Regions from separate parts of the Undibacterium sp. Ji83W genome, predicted to be linked through region 1. Evidence: predicted binding sites of a transcription regulator. Region 1 holds the regulator's gene; the other holds the start of a gene.
The links. The regulator FliA, encoded in region 1, starts transcription of late flagellar genes. The targets are predictions, from matches to a motif close to CTAAAGTTTNNNNNNNNNNNGCCGNTA.
Positions count from the first base shown of each region.

Region 2: ACO0LD_RS24715 (flagellin) is a predicted target of FliA. The motif match lies at 2,008-2,034, and genes of this name have one in related genera.

Region 1 is NZ_JBMPOZ010000009.1:96,726-100,149, reverse strand. It holds gene motD (flagellar motor protein MotD) at 1-274, opposite strand, end outside; gene ACO0LD_RS16255 (flagellar motor protein) at 317-1,057, opposite strand; gene ACO0LD_RS16250 (RNA polymerase sigma factor FliA) at 1,039-1,770, opposite strand; gene ACO0LD_RS16245 (MinD/ParA family ATP-binding protein) at 1,778-2,608, opposite strand; gene flhF (flagellar biosynthesis protein FlhF) at 2,601-3,424, opposite strand, start outside.
Region 2 is NZ_JBMPOZ010000020.1:25,792-29,215, reverse strand. It holds gene ACO0LD_RS24720 (flagellar protein FlaG) at 1-263, opposite strand, end outside; gene ACO0LD_RS24715 (flagellin) at 349-1,836, opposite strand; gene ACO0LD_RS24710 (tetratricopeptide repeat protein) at 2,237-3,424, shown strand, end outside.

The DNA of each region.
Region 1 (3,424 bases):
GCAAACCCTCGCTGATACGGTTTTTGACCAGCGGCAAAGGATCAAGCTTGATCTTTTGCTCAGTCGGCGCATCAACAGACCTGGGATTAACCGTCATGACCTTGCCAAAGGCACCAGTCAGAGAATTTGACAAGACGCGGTACTTACCCTCGTTGAGAGAGGATATCGCGTACATGACGACAAAAAAGGCAAACAGCAAGGTAATAAAATCCGCGTAAGAAACCAGCCATCTATCATGGTTTTCTGGTTCTTCGTGGTATTTTTTTCTTGCCATAAGTATATTTTCGCAGAGTAGCGTTACCTTGTAGTCTTACCGTCAGTTGCGATGATTGGTCAGTCTTTCTTCCACCACACGCGGGCTATCGCCCAAAGCGATGCTATAAAAAATATCAGACAGCATTTCACGTCGCGTCACTTCACGGCCTATGATTTCTTTCAGTTTATGGCTGACTGGCAAGAATAGTAAGTTGGCCATACCCACGCCATAGATCGTGGCAACAAAGGCAACTGCAATACCGCCACCGAGTTTGGATGGATCACTAAGATTTTCCATCACATGTATCAGCCCCAGCACAGCACCCAGGATACCTATGGTAGGAGAATAACCACCCGCTGCTTCCCAAATTTTGGCAGCCTGGCGCTGCTCCATTTCATACAGGGAAATATCGACATCGAGTATGTCTTTCAGGCGTATCGGGTCTATGCCATCAATCACCAGACGCAGGCCCTTGCCTATGAAGGGATCGGTGGAGGCGTTCATATAACGCTCCAGACTAAGAAAGCCTTCTCGTCTGGCAACCACACTCCAAATCAGTGCATCTGCGACATTTTTTTTGCTGCTATCCGGCGGTTCAGAGACCACCCAGCGCAGCATACGCACGCCGCGCACGAAAGTATTCAGCCTGCTTTGCAATAAAACTGCGCCCAGGGTCCCGATAACCACGATAACAAAAGCAGCTGGCTGCACCAGCGAAGACAGGCGCCCGCCTTCAATCAACTGTCCGCTGACGATGCCCAACACCACCAGTATCAAACCAACTATGCTAGCCCAGTCCACGCTTTCTCCCTTAAGTATGCCCTGAGCCGGGCGACCGCCTGACTATGTAATTGTGAGACCCGCGATTCTGACACCCCCATCACGGCACCGATTTCTTTAAGATTTAATTCCTGCTCATAGTACAGACCCATGAGCAGTTTCTCTCGCTCCGGCAAGCTGTCTATCGCACCGATGACAGCATCGCGGAAGTCGTCATTAAGCAAATCCTGTAGCGGATCGCCAGAAAAATCCGAGCAATAATGATCGAGAAAATGTTCCTTGGTATCTGAATCATGAAAGTCTTCGTAGTACACAAGTTGATGCCCGCCACTGTCGGTGAGCAGGTTCTGGTACTCTTCCAGGCTGAGCTTGAGCGACTTGGCCACTTCCGTTTCCAATGGTGGTCGCCCCAGCTTTTGCTGTAGCACATTCATGGCATTTTCTATCTTGCGCATATTCTGGCGCACGCCACGCGGCAGCCAGTCACTACTGCGCAATTCATCCAGCATGGCCCCTCGTATGCGCTGTACCGCATAGGTTTCAAACTGTGCTCCATGGGTATCTTCATAGCGGTTAACGGCATCCAGCAGGCCTATCATACCGGCCTGCACGAGATCGTCTACCTCCACACTGGGAGGCAGGCGCGCCTTCAACTGGTAAGCCAGACGCTTGACCAGGGGCGCATGCTCCCTTAAAAGGAAGTTTTTATCTGATTTTCCGCTAGCGGTGTACATTTTTTGATTACATTCCGAGACCGACACCCAGCTCAGGGACTCCCTCTAAACATAATGTGGAACGCGCGGTCTTCGCCAATTGTTCAGCCAGCCGGGAGAATGCCAGCGAAGCAAGGGCTTTAGGAAAAGCATCAATCACAGAGCGTCCCAAATGTGCAGCCTTTCTTACATGTTCATCTTCCGGCACATTGCCGACGTAGTGCAGCGGCACTGCCAGATAACGGCTGGCCGCTTGCGCCATATTTGTATAAATCAATCTCGCCTCTTTTTCCGATGCACCGGATACTAAAATACCATAACCACGCCTGCCAAGGCGGTTGCTCACACGCTTGATCAGGCCATAAGCAGCCTTGATCATGTCCGGATCAGCCGAAACCTGTATCACCAGCTCGCTGTCGTCCAGCGTCGCCAGTGGGAAACTGTCATCCAGATTGATCTCGCTATCCACGATGACCAGGTCAGCACGATTCGCCGCCACATCAAACACTTTGGACAATTGTCGCGTGTTTTCTTGCGGCAGCCACGCATGGCGCGCCAACATCGTCACCGACAAGCCGGAAGCGACCAATTTCACTGCTTCCTTCATTGTACGCTGTTGTTTCGCTACATCCAATAAGGTCTGATCAAGGTTGGCATTCAACCAAGCGCCCACGCTGTTTTCTGAAGAGCGCGCATCCACCATCAACACCTGATTACCCTGACGTGCCAGTGACACCCCCAGATTAACCAGCATGCCGCTTTTTTCATCTTCCCTCAATGCTGACAAAAAAGTAAACACTCTTGGTTTTGGCCCAGCCAGCATGCGGCGCAGGCCTTCAGCCTGATCGAAACTAGCCAAGGGACACCTCCTGACCAGCACGTCCTGATGCTTGAGCAGCATTGACTGCACCAGCCATCAGCAGAGGCAATTCTTCATCGAGATAACGGAAAGCAGCCGTTTCGCGCTTGAGTTTGAAAGCACGGTCTATCAAATACAGCTTGTTGGCAATATGCAGATCCTCAGGCACGCGCTGACCACTGGCGACGTAATACACCATGAGCTTCTGGCGTATCGCAATATCAAGCGCACCACCTATGGTTGCTGCCTCATCGAGTTTGGTCAAAATGCAACCTGCCAGGCCATTGCCCTGATAAGCACGCACCACTTCGCTCAAGGTTTCACCGGTTGATGTCGCATTCAGGCACAGCAAACGCTTCACTGGAGTGTCTGTTCCAGACAACATCGCCACCTGTTCAGTCACCATTTTATCGCGCTGACTGACACCGACAGTATCGATCAAGACCGTGTGCTTGTTCTTGAGCTCGGACAAGGCTATGCGCAAATCAGCTTCATCCTTGACGGCATGTACCATCACACCCAGGATTTTGCCGTAGATGCGCAATTGTTCAAAGCCGCCGATACGATAACCGTCTGTGGTGATCAGTGCCAGTTTGGAGGGGCCATGACGCATCACGCAACGGGCTGCCAGCTTGGCCGTGGTCGTGGTTTTGCCCACACCTGTAGGACCGACCAGGGCATACACGCCACCCTTTTCCAGCATTTCATTTTCATTGTCGATCGTAGACAGATTGCGTACCAGGATGTTTTTGATCCAATCCAGGCCATTTTCGACCTTGCCAGTTTCTGGCAGTTTTTCTACCAGGTAGCGGGACA
Region 2 (3,424 bases), on a different contig from region 1:
TGCTCTTCAACACTAAATTCCAGATTTTGGGATAGTGCTTGAATTGTTTTATTGATATCGTTGACGGCTTTTGTCACTTTTTCTACTTCAGGTGGAGAAGTAGCAGACGAAGTCGCCTTGACGGCATCAATAGTCTGGGTGGCAGCAGCAGATGACTTGTGTACGGAAGCGCCAGTATCTGAGGCAGGTATGCGGTCATTGATCAGTTGTCCTGATTGAGAAGCACTCCCTATCGATCGGATGTCCATGATCTGTTCCTTCAAGAAAAATACCCCTGACCAAAAATTTGGTCAGGGGGACATGCTTTATGCTTTAAGTATAAACCTAATTTACATAAGCCTACTGTTATTAACCACGCAACAGGGCCAGAACACCGTTAGGCAAGGCATTTGCTTGAGCCAAAATCGCAGTACCGGCTTGTTGCAGAACCTGACCGCGTGTCAGAGTCGCAGTTTCTTGGGCGAAGTCTGCATCACGGATACGGCTGCGGGATGCTGTCAAGTTTTCAGAGTTAGTCTGCAAACTTTCAATCGCGGAAGAGAAGCGATTTTGATACGCACCCAGAGAAGCGCGGGAACTATTGATTGACTGCAGCGCCGCATCAATGGTCGTCAACGCGGCGGTGGCCCCGGCAGCGGTACCCAGATTCAGTGAAGATACACCTGCACCTACTGTGACCGACGCAGAGGTGAAGCCACCTGTCAGGTTGGCAGCTGTCAAACCAGTACCTGTACCGTTAGCCAGGGTGATACCTGCAGAACTGGTAGAGGTCAGGGACAGTGTCGATGTGCTGACGTCAGTTGCGCCAGTTGCCGATACAGTAATACCTGTGTTGGCAGCAGCTGCGGCAGCATTGGTGCTTGCTGTTACAGTGATGTTGCGGCCATCAGCAGCAGCCAGTGCAACAGCACCAGTTGTTGTATTGAATGTAGCTGTAACGCCTGTTTGTGTACTGATCGCATTAACAGCTGCTGCAACTTGAGCACCACGTTGTGCGCCAGAGGTGGAAGCGTTCAAGGCACCCAGATTTACGCCGTTAATGGTGATGTCGCCTGAGGCAATCGCTGTAGCAGATGTGCTGGCTGTACCTGCAATAGCGGTGGAGCCTACAGTTGCTGTAACGCCTGTGCTGCCGCTAATTGCATTGATTGCTGCTGCTTTAGAGATACCACTGCCTGTAGAGTTGGAGAAAGATACGCCGTCAGCAGCGGATGCGCCTACTTGGAAACCGTTGATGGACAAGTCACCAGCAGCCAGAGCTGTTGTGGTAACGGCACCGGCACCGGCTACTGTAGTAGCGTAGCTGGAAGATGCACCAACACCCAGGGCGCTCGATTTTGCGCTGGAGATGGAAGCGATACTGATTTGATCGTTGGATGTGCCGTTAGCACCAACTTGGAAAGTTTGTGCAGAGAAGCTACCGTCAAGCAGGTTCACGCCGTTGAAGTTAGTACTGCTGGCAACGCGGTTGATCTCAGAAATCAGCTGACTTGCTTCGTTGTTCAGAGCGGCGCGATCAGAAACGCTGTTAGAGCCGTTGGCAGATTGGACGGCCAGATCACGAATACGTTGCAAGTTGGAACCGATTTGTTGTAACGCGCCCTCAGCGGTTTGCGCCAGAGAGATACCGTCGTTCGCATTACGTGCAGCTTGATTCAAGCCGCCGATTTGAGAAGACAGACGTTCGGAAATAGCCAGACCAGCAGCATCATCTTTAGCGCTATTAATACGCAGACCGGAAGACAGACGTTGCAGGGAAGTGTTCAGAGCAGATTGGGATGTGCTCAGGTTACGTTGTGCATTCAGCGATGCAATATTGGTATTAATAACAGCCATGGTAATTCTCCCTAAGTTATACAAATTGGCGTAGTAGCCTGAAACTTTGGTCTTTCGTGCTGACTATTGGACCGCCGTTGTAAAGGGTATCGGTACAGACTAAAAAAGTTTTAGCGTGTTTCTGAAAATAAATCTTATTTTTTTCGCTCAAGTTTTTTTAGTCATTCCGCTTGTCGGCGTTTTTTTTAAATACTTTAGGGTCTAATTTGATTTAGTTTTGAGGCTTTATTTAACACATGGAAACAAATTCATTGGTTATAAAATAAGCCTGAGCTGGGTTGTTTCTGGTATTTTCCAGTCTATGCATGCAGTTTTACTCATTTTGCTTAAATAATTTGTAGGCAGACTGAGGCATTTGTAAAAATAATTAATGATAAAAAATCTTACTTAGGAACTGGTCATGGCAAAAACAGGTTTTGATGCCCGAAAAGCAATGCGTGAAGTTCATAAGTTTTTCGATGCTGGTGCACTGCCTGAGGCAAAACAGGTCAGCCTCAGTATCATCAGGCATTTTCCGCGTCATGCCGAGGCTTTATATGCCCTTGCCAGAATCAGCGGTGACACCAATGAGCCCGATGAAGCCATGGCTTATATCAAACTGGCCTTTGACGTCATGCCGCATTTTCCTGACAACAGGAAGATCGCTTTCGGCATATTTAACAAATACTTGTTGGCCAGGCAGTATGCACAATTGGAGGAGGGTAGTTTGTGGCTGTCCTCTTATTTGCCACGTGATGGCATTGTCTGGGATTATCTTGGCCTTGCCAGAATAGAGCAGGGCAAATTTCCACAGGCTTTGGACGCATTGAGCAAAGCAGTTAGCTTGCTACCCAATAATCCCCATGTTCTTGTGAATATGGGCAATGTGCTGATTTCTCTGGAGCGTTGTGCCGACGCTATTGTTTACCTGGAAAAAGCACTGGCGATACAGCCTGATATGGTGGTCGGTCTTAATAACCTTGGGAATGCACTGCGTTTTATTGGTAAAACGGAAGAAGCAATTGCAAACATATCGAAAGCTGTTAAATTAAATCCCAATTTAGCCTATCTGTTTAATAATCTTGGGTTGGCTTATCGCGAGCACAGCATGTACAGCGTAGCGATTGAGCAATACCATCATGCCTTGCAGTTACAACCTGACCTGGTACAGGTTTATCCTAATCTGATTGATGCGCTAAGGCAGAATGGGCAAGTGCAGGAATCCATAGAATGCGGTCAGCATGCATTGGCGATCACACAGGATATACCTGAAATCTGGGGTGCCTATGGGGATACTTTGCGTGAAGCCAATCATCTGGATGCTGCGATTGAAGCTTATATCAAGGCCCTTTCCTTCAAGCAGGATGCGCAATCATCGTTCAACCGGAAAATTTACACTAACCTGTTATTTTGCCTGAATTACCATCCTGATTTGACGCCAGAAGTGATTTATAACGCCTACCACGAGTTTAACTTGCGCTTTGCCGCTCCGCTTAAAACGACATGGAGGGAATTTGAAAATGCCCGTGTGCCAGGCAAGCGCCTCAAAGTGGGGTACGTGACTCAAGCTTTTTATAATCATGTTTGCAAGTATTTCCTCTTGCCATTG